Regions from separate parts of the Streptomyces sp. NPDC002032 genome, predicted to be linked through region 1. Evidence: riboswitches for the same ligand, from Rfam matches in the RefSeq annotation. Region 1 holds a riboswitch; the other holds the start of a gene.

Region 1 (4,977 bases):
GAGCTGGTCCGGATGGTGGGCCGGGCCCACGGGGTCGGGCTGTACCGGATGGCGCTCGGGCTGGACGACCGGCCGGTGGTCGCGGAGCGGGACGCGAAGTCGGTGTCCGTGGAGGACACCTTCGACGTGGACCTGCACGACCGGGTCCGGATCCGCTCCGAGGTGCAGCGGCTCGCCGACCGCTGCGTGGGGCGGCTGCGCGCCTCCGGGCACTCGGGGCGGACCATCGTCCTGAAGGTGCGGCGGTACGACTTCTCCACGCTGACCCGGTCCGAGACCCTGCGCGGGCCGACGGATGACCCCTCGGTGGTCCGGGAGGCCGCGGCGCGGCTGCTGGAGGGCGTGGACACCACCGGCGGGGTGCGGCTGCTGGGGGTCGGCGTGACGGGCCTCGCGGACTACACGCAGGAGGACCTGTTCGCCCAGGCGCTCGGCGCCGGGGCCGATGCGGACGGGGAGGGCGCGGAGGCGGAGGCGGAGGCCGTTGCGCCGGACGGGGCGGCCGGGGCCGCTGATGCCGGTGAGGTGGGTACGGCTGGTGGGGGCGAGGGCAGTGCCGGTCCCGTGGTGGCCCTCGCGGCGCCGGGGGAGGCGGGGCGGCAGGCCGCTCCCGTACGGCACTGGGCCGCGGGGAGCGACGTACGGCACGCGGTGTACGGGCCCGGCTGGGTACAGGGCAGCGGGGTCGGGCGGGTCACCGTACGGTTCGAGCAGCCGGGATCGCCGCCCGGGCGGGTGCGCACCTTCCGGGTGGACGATCTCGAACTGGAGGCCTCCGACCCGCTTCCGCTGGTGGGACGGCGGCCGGAGGGCGGGGACTTTGCGGAATCGCCCTAGGCCCGCTGCTCGGGGGGCGGGTGGTGGAAGCTGCCGGGCAGGGTGACGTCCAGGCCGTAGTGGTGGTAGAGCTGCAGCTCCTGTTCGGGGGAGAGGTGGCGGCCGACGCCGAAGTCGGGGGCGTCCTTGATCAGGGAGCGCTCGAAGGGCACCCGCAGGGTGTCGTCCACCACCTCGCTGGGCTCCAGCGGGACGAAGGCGTCCCGGCCGAAGAGGCCGGTGCGGACGGCGGCCCATTCCGGTACGCCCGTGGCGTCGTCGAGGTAGACCTCGTCCACGGTGCCGATCTTGGCGCCGTTGCGGTCGAACGCCTTGCGGCCGATCAGGCTGCGCGGATCGATGTCGGTCTGCACGGTCCCTCCGTACGGTCGCAGTGGTACAACTCATCCGTTATCACTACAGAAGTGCATATTGGGAGAGGGGGCCACTCGAGGGAGTCGCGAGATCCTCGCTGGTAGGCTGGGTGATGGCTGTTGACCCTGTGCGGGAGAGTCCTCCGAGTGAGTACGACGGGGGCGCCGAAGGAGCAAATCCTCCCCGGAATCTCTCAGGCATACGTACCGCACGTGGTGAGGCCACTCTGGAAAGCAGGGGCGGGTACCGGGCACGCAGTACCGGTCCCTCTCCTCACCGACGGTGAAAGCCGGACCTCAGGGGCGATCCCCTTGCGGCCCGGTGAAGCTCTCAGGTTGAGATGACAGAGGGGGAGGCCGTCCGGGTGCCCGCGCCGTGGTGCCCCTCGCAGGTCATACGACCAGGAGGCCTCCGTCATGACCGCCAACCGCATTCCGCTCTCCCAGCTGGAGCGAGGCATCCCCTTCGAGCAGCGCCACATCGGCCCGGACGCCGAGGCGCAGGCCAAGATGCTCGCCCACGTGGGCTACGGCTCGCTGGACGAGCTCACCGCCGCCGCGGTGCCGGATGTGATCAAGACCGCCGACGCGCTGGACCTGCCCGACGCGCGCACGGAGGCGGAGGTGCTGGCCGAGCTGCGCTCGCTCGCCGACCGCAACCAGGTGCTGTCGTCGATGATCGGCCTCGGTTACTACGGCACCTTCACGCCCCCGGTGATCCTGCGCAACGTCATGGAGAACCCGGCCTGGTACACGGCGTACACCCCGTACCAGCCGGAGATCTCGCAGGGCCGCCTGGAGGCGCTGCTGAACTTCCAGACCGTCGTCGCCGAGCTGACCGGGCTGCCGACCTCCGGCGCCTCCCTGCTCGACGAGGGCACCGCCGCCGCCGAAGCCATGTCCCTGGCCCGGCGCGTGGGCAAGGTCAAGGGCGGTGTCTTCCTGATCGACGCCGACGCGCTGCCGCAGACCATCGCCGTGATCGAGACCCGTGCCGAGCCCATCGGGATCGAGGTCGTCGTCGCCGACCTGTCCGGGGGCATCCCGGCCGAGATCGCCGAGCGCGGCGTCTTCGGCGTGCTCCTGCAGTACCCCGGCGCCTCCGGTGCCGTGCGCGCGATCAAGCCGGTCATCGACCAGGCCCACGAGCTCGGTGCCATCGTCACCGTCTCCGCCGACCTGCTCGCGCTGACCCTGCTCACCTCCCCGGGCGAGCTCGGCGCCGACATCGCGGTCGGCACCACCCAGCGCTTCGGCGTCCCGATGGGCTTCGGCGGACCGCACGCCGGCTACATGGCCGTCCAGCAGAAGCACGCCCGCTCGCTGCCCGGCCGCCTCGTCGGCGTCTCCGTGGACGCGGACGGGAACAAGGCCTACCGTCTGGCCCTGCAGACCCGCGAGCAGCACATCCGCCGCGAGAAGGCCACCAGCAACATCTGTACGGCCCAGGTGCTGCTCGCCGTCATGGCCGGCATGTACGCGGTCTACCACGGTCCGGACGGCCTGCGCACGATCGCCCGCCGCACCCACCGCTACGCCACCCTGCTCGCCGCGGGCCTGACGGCCGGCGGGGTCGAGGTGGTGCACGGCTCCTTCTTCGACACCGTCACCGCCCGGGTGCCCGGCAAGGCCGCCGAGGTCGTCGCCGCGGCCCGCGAGGGCGGGGTCAACCTCTTCCAGGCCGACGCCGACCACGTCTCCGTCGCCTGTGACGAGACCACCCTGCGCGCCGACCTCGACGCCGTCTGGGCAGCCTTCGGCGTCAGCGCCGACATCGAGGCCCTGGACGAGGCCACCGCGGACACGCTGCCCGGGGAGCTGCTGCGCTCGGACGCGTACCTGACCCACCCGGTCTTCCACCAGCACCGCTCCGAGACCGCGATGCTGCGCTACCTGCGCAAGCTCGCGGACAAGGACTACGCGCTGGACCGCGGCATGATCCCGCTGGGCTCCTGCACCATGAAGCTCAACGCGACCACCGAGATGGAGCCGGTGACCTGGCCGGAGTTCGGCCAGCTGCACCCGTTCGCCCCGGTGGAGCAGGCGGAGGGCTACCTCACGCTCATCACCGAGCTGGAGGAACGTCTCTGCGAGGTCACCGGCTACGACAAGGTCTCGATCCAGCCGAACGCCGGTTCCCAGGGCGAGCTCGCCGGTCTGCTGGCCGTGCGCGCCTACCACCGGTCGAACGGCGACGAGCAGCGCACCGTCTGCCTGATCCCCTCCTCCGCGCACGGCACCAACGCGGCCAGCGCCGTGATGGCCGGCATGAAGGTGGTCGTCGTCAAGACCGCCGACGACGGCGAGGTGGACGCGGAGGACCTGCGCGCCAAGATCGAGCAGTACCGCGACGAGCTCGCCGTGCTGATGATCACCTACCCGTCCACGCACGGCGTGTTCGAGGAGCACGTCGCCGACATCTGCGCCCAGGTGCACGAGGCCGGCGGCCAGGTGTACGTCGACGGTGCCAACCTGAACGCCCTGGTGGGCCTCGCCAAGCCGGGTCACTTCGGCGGCGACGTCTCGCACCTGAACCTGCACAAGACCTTCTGCATCCCGCACGGCGGCGGCGGCCCGGGCGTCGGCCCGGTGGGTGTCCGGGCGCACCTCGCCCCGTTCCTGCCGAACCACCCGCTCCAGTCGACCGCCGGCCCGGAGACGGGCGTCGGGCCGATCTCGGCCGCTCCCTGGGGTTCGGCCGGCATCCTGCCGATCTCCTGGTCGTACGTGCGCCTGATGGGCGGCGAGGGCCTCAAGCGCGCCACCCAGGTGGCGGTGCTGGGCGCCAACTACATCGCCAAGCGCCTGGAGCCGCACTACCCGGTGCTCTACACCGGCCCGGGCAACCTGGTCGCGCACGAGTGCATCATCGACCTGCGTCCGCTGTCGAAGGCCACGGGAGTGAGCGTCGACGACATCGCCAAGCGTCTGATCGACTACGGCTTCCACGCCCCGACCATGTCCTTCCCGGTGGCCGGCACGCTGATGATCGAGCCGACGGAGTCCGAGGACCTCGCCGAGATCGACCGTTTCTGCGACGCGATGATCGCCATCCGCGCCGAGATCGAGCGGGTCGCGGGCGGCGAGTGGCCGCTGGAGGACAACCCGCTGGCCAACGCCCCGCACACGGCGGCGGCGCTCGGCGGCGAGTGGAACCACCCGTACAGCCGCGACGAGGCCGTCTTCCCGGCCGGTGTCACGCCCGCCGAGAAGTACTGGCCGCCGGTCCGCCGGATCGACGGTGCCTTCGGCGACCGCAACCTGGTCTGCTCCTGCCCGCCGCTGGACGAGTACGACAACTAGTCCCGTGACGGCATGAAGGGGCCGGTCCGCGGAGCTCGCGCTCCGGGGGCCGGCCCCTTGTCGTTCGTCCCTCGCTCGTCGGTTCCTTCGTTCGCCGGTTCGCCGGTTCGCCGGTTCGTCCGTGCTCCGTACGAAGTCTCCTAGGCCGCCGCGAGCGGGCGGTGCGGGGCGATGATCTTGCCGTCGGGCAGCAGTTCACCGGTGTCCTCGAAGAGCAGGACCCCGTTGCACAGCAGGCTCCAGCCCTGTTCCGGGTGGTTGGCCACCGGGCGGGCGGCCTCCCGGTCTGCGGACTCTGACGACGGGCAGGCAGGCTGGTGCTGGCACATGGATGCGTTCTTTCGCTGCGGTGTGGTCTGTTCGCTACGGCTCGATGCGTGATTCATGGCCGTCCCCCTGTGTCGTCCCCGCACCTGCGGGGAGGATGTCCTCAGTGTTCCCCCACGACGGCTGCTTCGCAGGTATTTCCCGGCAGCTGTCCTCA
Region 2 (4,977 bases), on a different contig from region 1:
TTGACGAGGATGTAGCCGCGGCCGGCGCCGAGGCTGCGCGCCGCCTCGACGTACTCGCGTTCCCGCAGGGAGATCGTCTGGCCGCGGACGATGCGTCCGATGTACGGCCAGCCGAAGAAGCCGATGACGAGGATGAGCACGCCCATCCGCACGCCCGAACCCTCGAAGCCCCAGACGGAGTTGGGGACCACGGAGACCAGGGCGATGGTGAACAGCAGCTGCGGGAAGGCCAGCAGCAGGTCCATGAGGCGGCTGATGACGCCGTCGACCCAGCCACCGATGAAGCCGGCGAGGGCGCCCAGGAAGCTGCCGAGGACCACCGAGACGAAGGCGGCCAGGAAGGCGACGATCAGGGAGATGCGGGCGCCGAAGACGATGCGGCTGAACACGTCGCGCCCGTTGGTCGGTTCGACGCCCAGCAGGAAGTCGGAGCTGATGCCGCCGAAGGAGCCGACCGGCGTACCCAGGTCCGGGTCGATCATGTCCTCGTGGAACTCGTTGGGATCGTGTCCCAGCAGGCTCACGATCAGCGGCGCGAAGACCGCCACCAGGATCAGGAGGATCACGACCACACCGCCCGTCAGCGCGATCTTGTCGCGCTTGAGCCGCATCCAGGCGATGCGGCCGGGCGAGCGGCCTTCGATGGCCTTGGCAGGGACGTCGGCTACGGACACGGGTGCGGGCGTTTCCGCGCTCGTGTCGTGCAGTGGTGCCGTCATCGTGGTGGGGACCCCTCTCGGCCGACGGGTGGCCGGCCCATGCCCGCCGCTGTGGCGGCGTTGGTGCGGAGTGGCGCTCGGAGTGCTCGGGACACCCGGAACGCGTGCGAAGTGCGGTGGAGGTGCGGTGCGGAGCGGAATGCGGTGCAGCCGAGGTACGGAAGTGCGGGAGGTGCGGGAGGTGCGGGAAATGCGGTGGTGCCGTGTGGAACAACAAGCGAAGACCACGTGCCGAACCGTGCCCTGGAAGGACTGACCGGCTCTTGGGTGGGGAGTCTTCATCGGGCGCTCGACCAGCCGCCAGACCCGCAGATGAATGGATGCGCAAACGTGATCTGAGCCTTGAGTTCCCGTTATCCGGACTCCGCTCACGGCTCAGCGGAGCAAGACCGTCCGTTCGGTACGCAAACGGACATGACGCCCAACTCGCAAGAGGGGTGCGCCTATTGGACGCCCATCATGGGTGATATCCGGACAAGCGGAAGGCCGCCGGGAACCGTGGTTCCCGACGGCCCGTGGTCCGTCGCGGGGGCCCGTCCCAGGTCGCGGGCACAGCCGGACAACTCCCTGTAGGCGGGTCGGTACTCGGCCCGTGCGGGCCTGCGGGGAGGCGTGCCGGATCCCTAATAGGCCGCGGCCTGGCCTTCCCGGTCGTAGAACGGACGGGTCTGGGCGCGCAGCCACATCGCCACCGGGTCGTGCTCGTCCGCCAGCGCGACCGTGCAGACCGGCACCCCTTCGGGCACCGCGCCGACCGACTGGCGCATCATCTCCCGTACGGACTCCAGTGCGGGCGCGGAGGCGTCGTACAGGTCGAGCCCCACCGCCAGGTACGCCGACCCGAGCGCGGGCTGCACCCAGGCGCGGCGCAGCGAGCGGACGGCCGGCGTGCGGTGCGCGTGCTGGGTGAGCAGTCCGTAGAACTGCGGGAGCTCCAGGGCCGGCTCGGACAGCCGCAGCGGGCCCGCGGGCATCCGGTCCAGGCCGGTGGCGACGCGGCGCAGGTCGGCCCAGGGAACGCCGAGGCCGCCGCCCTGCGCGTGCGGGTTGACCCACAGGCCCCACCGGTCGGGGTAGAGGGCGCGGGCGATGTCCCGGCCGGTGACCACCTCGTAGCCGCGGTTCCAGCCGCTGGCGGCCAGCTCCTGCGGCGAGGTCACGCAGGGCGCGTACCCCAGGCCCTCGACCTCCATGCCGCCGTACTGGGCGTCCGGCGAGCCGGGCTGCCCCTGCCACAGCAGCATCCACAGCCGGCCCTCGGCGAGGGCGTGCAGGAATGACTCGTAGCCCTCATAGCGCCCGGGAGTCACCTGGCGCAGCATGTGCTCGACCTGCCCGGCCGCGGCCGTGCCTGACGCACTCACCCGGTACCCCTCTTCGTCCGCCCGTCGTCCACCCGTACCCACCAGCTTAAGCGGCGCTAGGGAAGGTAGAAGGGGCGTACGCGCTCACGAATCCAGTCCGTGACCGGGTCCTCGGCCGCGTCCAGCAGGATCAACTGCACCGGCCAGGGCGCCGGTACGCGGGCCAGGGCGCGTCCGAGGGCCGCCAGCGGGGCGTCCCGGGTCACGGGATCCCATCCCACCAGCCGGACACCGACGAAGAGCTGGGGCGGCCCGGCCTCGACGCTGGCGAGGCAGCGGTGCGCGGCGGCGACCACGCCGGTGGCGCGGAACTCCTCGGCGGCGGCGGCGAGGAAGTCGACCGGGTCCTCCTGCCAGTCGGGCTCGAAGAGCCGGACGCGGCCGCCGCCGGCGGGACCGTCGAGCGCGGTCCGCCCGGTACGGCACAGCTGCGCGACGGCCGCCGGGGGCAGCGGTACGCCGACGGCGCCCTCGGGGTTCACGGCGATGCCCAGCTGCGGGGGCAGGCCGCGGGCGAACTCGACGGCGGGGGCGACGGCGAAGTCCATGGCGGGCCCGGCGCAGAAGCGGAACTGGGCTTCCGAGCTGTAGACGGGGACGTACGCCTCCCCGCCGATCTGCATCGTGGGGAGGTCCAGGGCGGCGTGCCCGGGGCTGCCGCCGTGGGGCAGCGGGACCCACACCTGGCTGCGGCCGAGCGCCTCCAGGATGCGCGGCCCGGCGTCCGCGGCGCCCAGGGCCGCCCCGAGGACCTGTTCCAACTCGTTCGCCGGCCAGCCGCTGCCCTGCATGTACGCCCTCCGTAAGGCTCCGCCCCGATGTCGCCCCGAGGCTACCGCCCGCCGCGCGGCCGCCGGTCAGCGGTGGAAGGCGATCCGGGTCACGGCGGCGGCCGAGCGGCGGTCGAGCAGGACGGCGGAGGCGCAGCCGGCCGGGAGGCGGCCCGCCTCGGCCTCGCGCAGCAGCCGGCCCACCGCGCCCCGGTGCCGGGCGAAGGCGTACGCCGAGACGCGGCGGCCCCGCGCGGCCTGGCCGGACGCGGCCTCCTCGGCGGTGGTGTCCAGCAGCAGCAGGTGCAGCGAGCGGCCCCGCCGGCGGGCGGTGGCGGCGAGCAGGGCGCGCACCCACACCTGGGTGCCGCAGTCGTGGACCACCAGGGAGGACCCGGAGCGCAGCCGCCGCCAGAGCCCCCAGTAATGGGCGGCGCGCACCAGCGGCCGGTACACCGCGTACGGCAGGGCCCCCGGCATCCGCCGCTCCCAGCGTTCGCGGGCGTCCTGGGAGTCGATGCCGTCCTCGGCCGCGCGCTTGATCAGGGTGCTCTTGCCGCCGCCGGGCAGCCCGGAGACCACCACGATGTCCCCGTCCGCGAAACCGAGCCGCCGCGGGCCGGGGGCGGCGGCGCCGCGCAGGTCGCGCACCGGGCCGGCGGTCCGCCGCCGGGGGCCGCGCTGTGCGCTGTGCTGTGCGCCGTGCTGGGTGCCGTGCTGGGGCGGGACCCCGTCGGCCCACGCCTGGGGCCCCGTCGTCGTCAGCGCTCCGAATCTCCGCACAGTGATCGTCTCCCCCCGATGCCGGGCCGCCGGGACCCGATGCCCACTGAGTGTAAAGAGACGGTAATCCCGGGGTCCCGGTTCCGGTCCGTCCGTTCTGCGGGGCCCCACTGCCCGTTCCCGAGCGGCCCGTGCAATGATGTGCGCCATCTGGACACCAACTGCATACCGGCCGCTTGAATCCGCGCGGGAGAGTCCCGGCACGCCGCGAGGCCGTGCCCGGGCGCCGAAGGAGCAAGTACCTCCCTTGAATCTCTCAGGCCCCGTACCGCGTGGATGAGGCAGATCTGAAAAGCGAGCCGCGCGCGTCCGTCCCCGACGGCCGCCGCGCGCTCCACCCAAGGTGCAAGCCCAGGGCGTCCCGTCCTTCACACGGGGAACTCTCGGCGAACCTCTCAGGTTCCGATGACAGATGGGGAGGATCGTCCTCGTCATGTCATGCCCTGGGACCCGGGAGCCACACCCATGAGCACTGCCCCCCGCCTGACCGCGCTCGACGCGCTGCACCGCCAGCTCGGTGCGACCATGACCGACTTCGCGGGCTGGGACATGCCGCTGCGCTACGCCAGTGAGCGCGACGAGCACAACGCCGTGCGCACCAAGGCCGGCCTCTTCGACCTGTCCCACATGGGCGAGATCACGCTGACCGGCCCCGAGGCCGTCAAGGTGCTGGACTACGCGCTGGTCGGCAACATCTCCACCGTCGGCGTCGGCCGCGCCCGCTACACGCACATCTGTCAGGAGGACGGCGGGATCCTGGACGACCTGATCGTCTACCGCCTGGGCGAGACCGAGTACATGGTCGTCGCCAACGCCTCCAACGCCCAGGTCGTGCTGGACGCGATCACCGAGCGCGCCGCCGGCTTCGACGCCGAGGTGCGCGACGACCGCGACGCCTACGCGCTGATCGCCGTGCAGGGCCCCGAGTCCCCCGGCATCCTGAAGTCGCTGACCGACGCCGACCTGGACGGCCTGAAGTACTACGCGGGCCTCCCGGGCACCGTCGCGGGCGTGCCCGCCCTGATCGCGCGCACCGGTTACACCGGCGAGGACGGCTTCGAGCTGTTCGTCTCCCCGGAGCACGCCGTGGAGCTGTGGCAGGCGCTGACGAAGGCGGGCGAGGGCGCCGGCCTGGTGCCCGCCGGCCTGTCCTGCCGCGACACGCTGCGCCTTGAGGCGGGCATGCCGCTGTACGGGCACGAGCTGACCACCTCGCTCACCCCCTTCGACGCGGGGCTGGGCCGGGTCGTGAAGTTCGAGAAGGAGGGGGACTTCGTCGGCCGCGCCGCGCTGGAGGCCGCCGCCGAGCGCGCCGCGACGAACCCGCCCCGCAAGCTGGTC

What was found. Region 1 has a riboswitch for glycine ahead of gcvP (aminomethyl-transferring glycine dehydrogenase). Riboswitches for the same ligand answer to the same signal wherever they lie in the genome.
Region 2: linked by a shared signal. The riboswitch ahead of gcvT (glycine cleavage system aminomethyltransferase GcvT) and the one ahead of gcvP (aminomethyl-transferring glycine dehydrogenase) in region 1 are both predicted to bind glycine.

The regions. Positions count from the first base shown of each region.
Region 1 is NZ_JBIASM010000001.1:9,481-14,457, forward strand. Features, by position in the region: gene ACFYYT_RS00050 (DNA polymerase IV) at 1-837, shown strand, start outside; gene ACFYYT_RS00055 (PRC-barrel domain-containing protein) at 834-1,190, opposite strand; glycine riboswitch at 1,312-1,410, shown strand; gene gcvP (aminomethyl-transferring glycine dehydrogenase) at 1,608-4,493, shown strand; gene ACFYYT_RS00065 (DUF5999 family protein) at 4,634-4,822, opposite strand.
Region 2 is NZ_JBIASM010000002.1:626,951-631,927, reverse strand. Features, by position in the region: gene ACFYYT_RS06985 (ABC transporter permease) at 1-719, opposite strand, end outside; gene ACFYYT_RS06980 (enhanced serine sensitivity protein SseB C-terminal domain-containing protein) at 1,343-2,083, opposite strand; gene ACFYYT_RS06975 (enhanced serine sensitivity protein SseB) at 2,140-2,874, opposite strand; gene ACFYYT_RS06970 (AAA family ATPase) at 2,941-3,642, opposite strand; glycine riboswitch at 3,814-3,917, shown strand; gene gcvT (glycine cleavage system aminomethyltransferase GcvT) at 4,102-4,977, shown strand, end outside.